DNA from 3 places in the Rhizobium sp. BK212 genome. Region 3 is predicted to be linked to each of the others. Evidence: predicted binding sites of a transcription regulator. Region 3 holds the regulator's gene; each other region holds the start of a gene.
The links. The regulator PhoB, encoded in region 3, activates phosphate uptake and scavenging genes when phosphate is short. The targets are predictions, from matches to a motif close to TGTCATNNANCTGTCAT.
Positions count from the first base shown of each region.

Region 1: a site for PhoB is predicted at 1,920-1,936, ahead of ppk2 (polyphosphate kinase 2). Genes of this name have one in related genera too.
Region 2: a site for PhoB is predicted at 1,343-1,359, ahead of FHT79_RS15140 (DUF1045 domain-containing protein). Genes of this name have one in related genera too.

Region 1 is NZ_JACIFS010000001.1:154,505-157,781, forward strand. Features, by position in the region: gene FHT79_RS00760 (aldo/keto reductase family oxidoreductase) at 13-888, shown strand; gene ppk2 (polyphosphate kinase 2) at 984-1,898, opposite strand; gene FHT79_RS00770 (GMC family oxidoreductase) at 2,041-3,277, opposite strand, start outside.
Region 2 is NZ_JACIFS010000004.1:105,828-109,104, reverse strand. Features, by position in the region: gene phnE (phosphonate ABC transporter, permease protein PhnE) at 1-1,309, shown strand, start outside; gene FHT79_RS15140 (DUF1045 domain-containing protein) at 1,451-2,146, shown strand; gene FHT79_RS15135 (alpha-D-ribose 1-methylphosphonate 5-triphosphate diphosphatase) at 2,160-3,277, shown strand, end outside.
Region 3 is NZ_JACIFS010000004.1:462,892-466,168, reverse strand. Features, by position in the region: gene FHT79_RS16960 (aspartate aminotransferase family protein) at 1-68, opposite strand, end outside; gene FHT79_RS16955 (GcrA family cell cycle regulator) at 492-1,025, shown strand; gene phoB (phosphate regulon transcriptional regulator PhoB) at 1,285-1,968, opposite strand; gene phoU (phosphate signaling complex protein PhoU) at 2,116-2,829, opposite strand; gene pstB (phosphate ABC transporter ATP-binding protein PstB) at 2,874-3,277, opposite strand, start outside.

The DNA.
Region 1 (3,277 bases), on a different contig from region 3:
AGGAGTGAGACCATGTCCATTATCGATCAGGCCGGCAGTTTCAATCTCGGCGGTCGCAGCGTGAAGCGGCTCGGCTACGGCGCCATGCAGCTTGCCGGCCCCGGCGTGTTCGGCCCGCCCAGGAATCATGGCGCGGCCCTGGCCGTGCTGCGCGAGGCGGTGGAAAGCGGCGTCAATCACATCGACACCAGCGACTTCTACGGCCCGCACGTCACCAACCAGATCATCCGTGAAGCGCTCCATCCCTATCGCGACGATCTCGTCATCGTCACCAAGATCGGCGCCCGCCGCGGCACGGACGGATCATGGATTCCGGCCTTCTCGCGGGAGGAACTGACGCAGGCAGTCCACGACAATCTCCGCAATCTCGGCCTCGATGTGCTTGATGTCGTCAATCTCAGGATCATGTTCGACGTGCACGGCCCAGCCGAAGGGTCGATCGAAGCACCGCTGACGGTCCTCGCCGACCTGCAGCGGCAAGGTCTGGTTCGTCACGTCGGGCTGAGCAACGCCACATCGAGGCAGATCGCCGAGGGCCGCCGGATCACCGAGATCGTCTGCGTGCAGAACCAATACAATCTGGCGTATCGGGCCGACGACGAGCTGATCGACGATCTCGCCCGCGAAGGCACCGCCTACGTGCCGTTCTTCCCGCTCGGCGGGTTCACCCCGCTGCAGTCGTCCACCCTGTCCGATGTCGCCGCCCGCCTTGATGCCACGCCCATGCAGGTGGCGCTCGCCTGGCTGCTGCGTCGCGCGGAAAACATCCTGCTGATCCCGGGCACCTCGTCCGTCGGCCATCTCAGGGAGAACCTCGCCACCGCCAGCCTCGCACTGCCGGATGACGCCGTCTGGGAATTGAACCGCATGGCTGATATCGCCGCCTGACGGTTATCGCAAGATCGCAGCTGATCCCCGATCGCTACGCCACGCTATTGCATGGCGTAGCGGCACAATTCTGGGCCGCCGATTGCGGTCCCACTTCAATAGCGCTCCGGCACGAGCATTTCAGCCGGAACCGGCGCCCTATTGTAATCGGCGTGACGGATGCGGTCCGGCAACTGGATCTCCGGTTTCGGAACATCCTCGTAAGGGATCTGCTCGAGAAGATGGGCGATGCAGTTCAACCGCGCCCGTTTCTTATCCACGGCCTGCACCACCCACCAGGGTGCATCCTTGGTGTGCGTGCGCGCCAGCATCTCTTCCTTGGCCTTGGTATATTCCTCCCAATGGACACGGCTCTCCATATCCATCGGCGAGAGCTTCCACTGCTTCAGCGGATCGTGGATGCGCATCTTGAAGCGGAATTCCTGCTCTTCGTCGGTGATCGAAAACCAGTACTTGATCAGCACGATCCCGGAACGGACCAGCATCCGCTCGAATTCAGGCACCGAGCGGAAGAATTCCTCGAGTTCATCAGGGGTGCAGAACCCCATGACGCGCTCGACACCGGCGCGATTGTACCAGCTTCGGTCGAAGAGCACCATTTCACCGGCTGTCGGAAGATGCGGGACATAACGCTGGAAATACCATTGATGCCGCTCCCGCTCGGTCGGGGCGGGCAGCGCGACCGTCCGGCATACGCGAGGATTAAGCCGCTGGGTCACGCGCTTGATCGCGCCTCCCTTGCCGGCCGAATCCCGACCTTCAAACAGTACCACCACTTTCAGCTTCTTATGCTGAACCCAGTCCTGCAGCCGCACCAGTTCATGCTGAAGCCGGAAAAGCTCCCGGAAGTAGATCTTTCGCTCGAGCGTCTGCTCCGCCGGTTCCGACATTCCTTTGGCGACCAGATCGTCCAGCCGGTCTTCCTCCATCTGCATTTCCAGCTCCTCATCGAAGCTGTCGGCGATTTCGGCCTTGATCCGGTTGAGCTGGTCCTGATGTGATTGCGACATGGCCTTTTCCTTTTGCTTCTTTTGACAGGAGCATGTCAGTGCGAAGTTTGTGTGACGACCACTTCGCGAAGACCAAAACGGCTACTTGCCTCTCTCGTTCCACGCACTCGACAGAAACAGGTGCCGAGTGGGATCAGTGCGTCTACAGCTGCCCTGCTCGGTACTGGTCGACAAGGTTCCGGCAGGCGCGGATCGTCAGGGCCATGACGGTGAGCGTCGTGCCGGCGATGCCGCTGCCGGGAAAGGCGCTGGCATCGGTGACGATCAGGTTCGGCGCATCCCACACCTGGTTGTAGGGATTGAGCACCGAAGCCTCCGGGGTTTCGCCCATGCGCGCGCCGCCCGTCTCATGAATGGCCGCGCCCATGCACATGGTCTTGCGGAACCATGTGCGGAACATGAAACGGCTGAAGGCATCGGCTTCGGGAAAGGCGCCTTTGCCCATCTCCTTGAGGCCGGTGGGCGAACCAATGAATTCGAGGTCGCCGCCGACCTCCTTGATCATGGCAATCAGCGTTTCTTCCTGCCTTTTGAGCAGCGCCTGCTCCTCCTCCTGCATGACGCAGCGGATATGCGGCACGGGAATGTTCCAGGCATCCCTGCGCTTGGCGTCGAGCGTGATGCGATTGTCGGCATAGGGCAGCATTCGGCCGAAACCAAAGAAGGCGAGACGCGCATCTGCGTCCGCGGAGACCGGCGCCCGGCCGACGCTTCCCTGGTAGTCGAAATCGCCGCGGGCGGCGTCGCCCTCGCCGAAGCGGGGAATGAAGATCCCGCCCGACGGATTGTAGAACGGGTCGGTCGGCGCGGACTCGTCCGTCGCCCAACCCTTGGCCTTCGAAAAGGAGCCGAACGCGAGACACGGAAGCTGATCCATGAAATAGCGGCCGAGGGCGCCCGAACCGTTGCCAAGCCCGCCCGGATGTTTCGCCGAAGCCGAATTCAACAGCAATCGCACGCTCTCTATCGGCGAGGCCGAAAGCACAACCATCGCAGCCCGCGCGGTCGATACTTCGCCCGTATTGCGATCGATGAACTCCGCGCCGGTGGCGCGGCCCGTCTTCTCATCCGTGGTGATGCGACGAACGACGGCGTCGTAGCGGACGCTCAGCTGGCCGGTCGCCTTTGCTTCGCGCAGCGGTCGCGGCATGCGGTCGGCATCGGGCGCGATATAACGCCAGGAGACGACGTTCCGCTCCGGCCAGCGGCTTTCCACCGCCTGCTTAAAGGTCTGTTCGGCCGGCGTCAGGCTGGCCGGCTTCGCATAGACGCCGTCCGGCAGTGTCGCCACATTGTCCTTGTTGCCGTAGAGCCCGAGATAGCCCTCAACCTCGTCGTAGAAAGGCGTCAGCTCTTCATAGGAGACCGGCCAGTCGATG
Region 2 (3,277 bases), 360 kb from region 3:
AGAGACCCGCTATCCGGAATATTTCCATCGCTCGTTCCGCCAGCGTTTCGGTGGGCTGATGATCCTTATGGCGACGCTGCTCTACGGCCTCTACGCCGTCTGGTTCTTCGACCTGCCCAAGCTCTTTGCCGAAGCGCATTGGGAGCGCGTCGGCATCTATCTCAGCCAATGGGTGAGCTACGACGTCCAGCCGGAACTCCGCATCCAGGACGACGGCTCGATCGAGGTGCGTTATCCACGTTTCTCGCCGCTCGGCGACAATCCGCATCCGGATTGGCTGGTCAACAATCCCGACGGCAGCATCAGCGTTTCGATCAACGGCACCAGCCGCAGCGTCTCCGTCTCGAAGAGCGAGACGATCGTCACCGCCCACGGCGTCAGCGTCCCGGTCGAGCTTTCCAGCGGTGCGCCGAAAGTCGTCGGGCCGGTGCCCGGCTGGATGACGGTTTATGACGACAACGTGCTGGCCGATCTCGGCTTTGCCGGCAATGTCAGCATATCCGTCGACCGGGTGAAGATCCGCAAGCGTTTCATCGGCTGGGCGAATTTCATCTTCGACACGCAATCCTCCTTCTTCGACAAGCCGGTCGGCGAGGTCGTCAGCCTCATCGTCTCCGGCCCGCGCATCAAGCCCGACCAGTCCAACCTGTCGCTCGCCTTCGACGACATTTGGAACAACAGCGAATGGCAGCATGGCGACGTCTGGACCAAGCTTTTCCAGACGATCGTCATGGCATTCCTCGGAACCCTGCTCGGCGCGCTCACCGCCTTTCCGCTCGCCTTCATGGCAGCACGCAACATCACGCCGAACCGGCTGCTGAACCAGATCCTGAAGCGCTTCTTCGATTTCCTGCGCTCGGTCGACATGCTGATCTGGGCGTTGTTCCTGACACGCGCCTTCGGCCCCGGCCCGCTTGCCGGCAGCGGTGCGATCTTCCTCACCGAGACCGGCACGCTCGGCAAGCTCTATTCCGAAGGATTGGAGAATATCGACAACAAGCCGCGGGAAGGCATCAAATCGACCGGCGCTGAGACCGTGCTCGTCCATCGTTACGGCATTATGCCGCAGATCGTTCCCGTCATCGTCAGCCAGACGCTCTACCAGTGGGAATCGAACGTGCGCGGCGCCACCATCATCGGCGCCGTCGGCGCCGGCGGCATCGGCCTCAAACTCTGGGAGGCCATGCGCACCAACGCCAACTGGGAAAACGTCGCCTACATGGTCATCCTGATCCTGATCGTCGTCTTCCTTTTCGACAGCGCCTCGAACGCGCTGCGCCACCGGCTGATGGGCACGAAAACCCACTGATCCACCCATCAAAGGCGGCGGCGGCGCTGTCGCCATCATCATTCTGTCACGGAAATCTTTTAGCCGGAGCCTGCTTGCGGTTCGCCGCCAAATCACTGCACATTGCGCTCCCCCGTTTCGACGATCCCCAGGATAAAAGCCTTGCGCTACGCTCTCTATTTCTCGCCGCCGAAGGATCATCCCCTGACCGGCGCGGCCTCGCTCTGGCTCGGCCGCGATGCTTTCACCGGCGAGACCTATCCGGCACCGGACCATGAGCAACTGGGTGCGGCAGAGCAGTTCGAGCTGACCGCCGACCCGCGCCGCTACGGCTTCCACGCCACGATCAAGGCGCCGTTTTCGCTCGCGGCCTCCGTCACCGAGAAGGATCTCATGGGGGTTGCCGAGGATTTTGTCCAGCGCACGCCAGCCTTCGAGATTCCGGAACTCGTGCTCGGCCAGCTCGGCCGTTTTTTTGCCCTCGTTCCCGGTTCTCTTCATCAACCTCTTCAGGATTTCGCCGCGAAGGTGGTAAGGTCCTTCGAACCGTTCCGTGCCGCGCTTTCCGAGGCCGATATGGCGCGGCGCAACCCGGAGAAACTCAGCGACAGCCAGCGCGCCCATCTGCAGCGCTGGGGTTATCCCTACGTCATGGAGGATTTCGGCTTTCACATGACGCTGACCGGCCAGGTGCCCGAAGCGCGCGCCGCGGTGATGAAAGCGATTCTGACCGAGCGTTTTGCCGATTTCACCGGCCGTCCGCTTCCAATTTCCGGCCTTGCCGTCTTCACCGAGGAGACGCGCGGTGCCCCGTTCAAAGTTCATTCCTGGCTGCCGCTTGCCGGCGCCAAACGCTGAAAGACCTGACGAGATGAGCAAAGAGACCGTGTTTTCCAATGCCCGCATCGTTCTCGAGGATGACATCCTCTCAGGATCGATCCTCATTCGCGACGGTAAGATCGCCGATATCTCCGAGGGCAGCTCGGTAGCCGGCGAAGATTTCGAAGGCGACTACGTCATTCCCGGCCTCGTCGAGCTGCACACCGATCATCTCGAAGGCCATTATCAGCCGCGTCCCGGCATACGCTGGAACAAGACCGCCGCAGTCCAGGCGCACGACGCCCAGATCGTCACCTCGGGCATCACCACGGTGTTCGACTGCCTGCGCATGGGTGCGGATGAGGACGGCGGCTTCGAACATGGCGAGATGCGTGAGATGGCCGATGCCATCCAGTCGGCGGAGAAGGAGGGCAGGCTGCGCGCCGAGCACCTGCTCCACCTGCGCTGCGAGGTCTCGGCCGACAATGTGCTCGAACATTTCGCCGATTTCGAAAACGACCGGCATGTGCGGCTCGTTTCGCTGATGGATCATGCGCCCGGCCAGCGTCAGTTCCAGACGATGGACCAATATATCTTCTACTACCAGAAGAAGCGCGGCCTGAGCGACGAGGCCTTCGCCCGTTTTGTCGCCAAGCGCCAGGCGGAATCGGCGCGCAATTCGACGCCGCACCGCAACGCCATCGCCAAGGTCTGCGCGGAGCGCGGCATCACCGTGGCAAGCCATGACGACGCCACACTCTCCCATGTCGACGAGGCGATCGACAACGGCGTGCGCCTGGCCGAATTTCCGACCAGCTTCGATGCCGCCCGGGCATCGCACGGACATGGCATGAGCGTGCTGATGGGGGCGCCGAACATCGTGCGCGGCAAATCCCACTCCGGCAACATTGCCGCCCGCGATCTTGCCGAAATGGGTGTGCTCGACGTGCTTTCCTCCGACTACGTGCCGCTCAGCCTGCTGCACGCGCCTTTCATCCTCGCCGACGAGGTGGAGAGCATCAGCCTGCCGAAGGCGATCGCCATGGTGACGTCGACGCCCGCCCGCACCGTCAGCCTCGACGATCGCGGCCGGATCGCGACGGGGCTGCGCGCCGATCTCGTTCGCGTCCACCGCGCGCATGGCGTGCCGGTGACACGCTCCGTCTGGCG
Region 3 (3,277 bases):
CCCTCGCCTCGCTCGAACCGCAACGGGGCACGAGAATAGGTGTCATAAAGCGGCGCGGCTTCAGCCATAGCGCGATCTCCCATCGATGTTATCAAGCTCCGGACTCCGGCTAAGAAAACCAGGCCCGAAAAATCAAAAATGCCGCCTTGCGGCGGCGACTGGCACTATTTCCTTTTCGCGCTGCAATGTCAACAAAACTGCGCCCTTAGCGCATGCAGCAAGCTTGTACAGCAGCATTATCCGTCCTCAACAGGCATTATTGCAGAAATGCCACGCCGGGGCAGCAAGTTGGGGAAAACTTGAAATTCGATTCATCCGGATTCATGCGACTCTTGTCACGGAGTCAGCCTCACACTAGGTTAAAGTTCAATTACTAGACTGCATGCGGCGGAACTAGTCACCAAAATTGATCAAGCGTTTCTTGTTTCGGAGCCTTCCGGGACAACGGTGAGGGATTCTGCCATCACCAACGCAAAAGGTGGAGACAGGGCATGAACTGGACAGACGAGCGGGTCGAGAAACTCAAGAAGCTCTGGGCCGAAGGACTGAGCGCCAGCCAGATCGCGGCACAACTTGGTGGCGTCAGCAGAAACGCGGTCATCGGCAAGGTGCATCGGCTGAGCCTTCCCGGCCGTGCCAAGGCCGGCGGTACCGCCAACGCCGCCCGAACGCCGAAACGCAATACTTCTGCGCCGCGCGCGCCGAACTACGCCTCACGGGTCGCCACTCGCACCGTTACCCGCCAGCAGGGCGCGACGATGCTGAAGGAAGAGATCGAGATCGAAACGATCGAGGAAATGGAATACGTGCCGAGAGGCAACGTGGTCGTTCCGATTTCCCGACGCCTCGGCCTGACGGAACTGACCGAACGCACCTGCAAGTGGCCGGTCGGCGATCCGCTGAAGGACGACTTCCACTTCTGCGGCTGCGAATCCCCCGACAATTCGCCCTATTGCAGCTATCACCAGAAGCTTGCCTACCAGCCGGTCAACGAACGCCGCCGGGCAGCAGCGCGGGCCAGCTGAGCGGGTAACATCGCCGCACATGAGAAACGGGCCGACTGGCCCGTTTTTTTGTAGTTATTGGTTCGCGCGGATGGCTGCCCCTCATCCGCCTGCCGGCACCTTCTCCCCGCTTGCAGGGCGAAGGGGATATGCCCGACCTCTCCGTTCCCCGCTGACCTCTCGCAGGGCACGTGCCCTCGCCCCGTTTTACGGGGAGAGGGTTAGGGTGAGGGGCAGACGCTAGCTCGAGCGACGTTGTCAGCAATCAGAATGGAGGCCCTCAGGCTTCCATCGAATAACCGGCGCCGCGGACGGTGCGGATGACGTCCTGCATGTTGGAGAAATTCAGCGCCTTGCGCAGGCGGCCGACATGGACGTCGACGGTGCGTTCGTCGACATAGATATCGTGGCCCCAGACACCGTCGAGAAGCTGCGAGCGGGAGAAGACCCGGCCCGGCGACGACATCAGGAATTCCAGCAGGCGGAATTCGGTTGGGCCGAGGCGGACTTCGCGGGTCTTGCGATGGACCCGGTGGGTTTCGCGGTCGAGTTCGATATCGCCGCATTTCAGCACCGTCGACAGCACCTCGGGACGGGCGCGGCGCAGCATCGCCTTGACGCGGGCGACGAGCTCGGGGGTCGAGAAGGGCTTGACGACATAATCGTCGGCCCCCGTCGAAAGCCCGCGGACGCGCTCGCTCTCTTCGCCGCGCGCCGTCAGCATGATGATCGGCAGGCGCTCGGTTTCCGGCCGCATGCGCAGGCGCCGGCAGAGTTCGATGCCGGAGACGCCAGGCAGCATCCAATCGAGGATGAGCAGATCGGGCGTGCGCTCCTGAAGCCGCATTTCGGCTTCGTCGCCACGAAGGATGGTATCGACCTCGAAGCCTTCCGCTTCGAGATTGTAGCGAAGAAGCACGCTCAGGGCTTCCTCGTCTTCAACAACTGCAACTCTCGGGATCATGCGTGTCGGTCTCCTCGCGCATGATCCTTGAACCGGGGATGGTTCAAGCAATGCACCCTGCGCAAATTCAGAATTGGCTGCGACCTCTTTGCGCGCCCCGGATGGGCGCGCACGCAAGCTTCTAGCCCGGCCGTCCGGCCCGGGCGGTTATTCGGTTACCGCGCCGACGGTGTTGGCGCTGTCATCTTTCGGACGATCGCCTTCCGGCTGCGCACCTGTCGCCATGTAAAAGATCGTCTCGGCGATGTTGGTGGCGTGGTCGCCGATGCGCTCGATGTTCTTGGCGCAGAAGAGAAGATGCGTGCAGCTGGTGATGTTGCGCGGATCTTCCATCATGTAGGTCAGGAGCTCGCGAAACAGCGAGGTGTACATCGCGTCGATCTCGTTGTCGCGTTCGCGGATCGCGTTCGCCTTGTCGGCGGAGCGATTGGTGTAGACGTCGAGCACTTCCTTGAGCTGGACGAGCGCCAGCTCGGAGAGATGCTCGAGACCGCGGGCGAGCTTGCGGGGAACGCCGGTGCTTTGGACGGCGATGACGCGTTTGGCGGTGTTCTTGCCGAGGTCGCCGACGCGTTCGAGATCGGCGGCGATGCGGATCGAACCCATGATTTCGCGCAGGTCCGCGGCCATCGGCTGACGGCGGGCGATGGTGACGATCGCCTTGTCGCCGATTTCGCGTTCGGCGTGATCGAGGATCACATCGTCGGAGATGACCTTCTGCGCCAGCGCGGTATCGCCGTTGACCAGCGCCCGCACGGCTTCGGCGACCATCTGCTCGGCCAGGCCGCCCATTTCGGAAATCCGCCTGGACAGGAACTTCAGATCATCATCATAGGCAGAATAAATATGTGTCGATGCCATGGGGCTTTATCCTCGAATAACGGAAAGGCTTGGTGACGCCAGGATCAGCCGAAGCGACCCATGATGTAGTCCTGGGTGCGCGGATCGTCGGGATTGGTGAACATCTTGTCGGTGTCGTTCTCCTCGACGAGATTGCCGAGGTGGAACATGGCGGTGCGCTGCGAGACGCGCGCGGCCTGCTGCATGGAGTGGGTGACGATGACGATCGTGTAGTTCTCGCGCAGCTCGTGGATCAGTTCCTCGACCTTGGCGGTGGCGATCGGGTCGAGCGCCGAGCAGGGCTCGTCCATCAGGATGACCTCAGGGCTGACGGCGACGGCACGGGCAATGCAGAGGCGCTGCTGCTGACCGCCGGACAGGCCGGTGCCGGATTCATGCACGCGGTCCTTGACCTCGTTCCAGAGGCCGGCGCGCTGCAGGCTGGTCTCGACGATCTGGTCGAGATCGG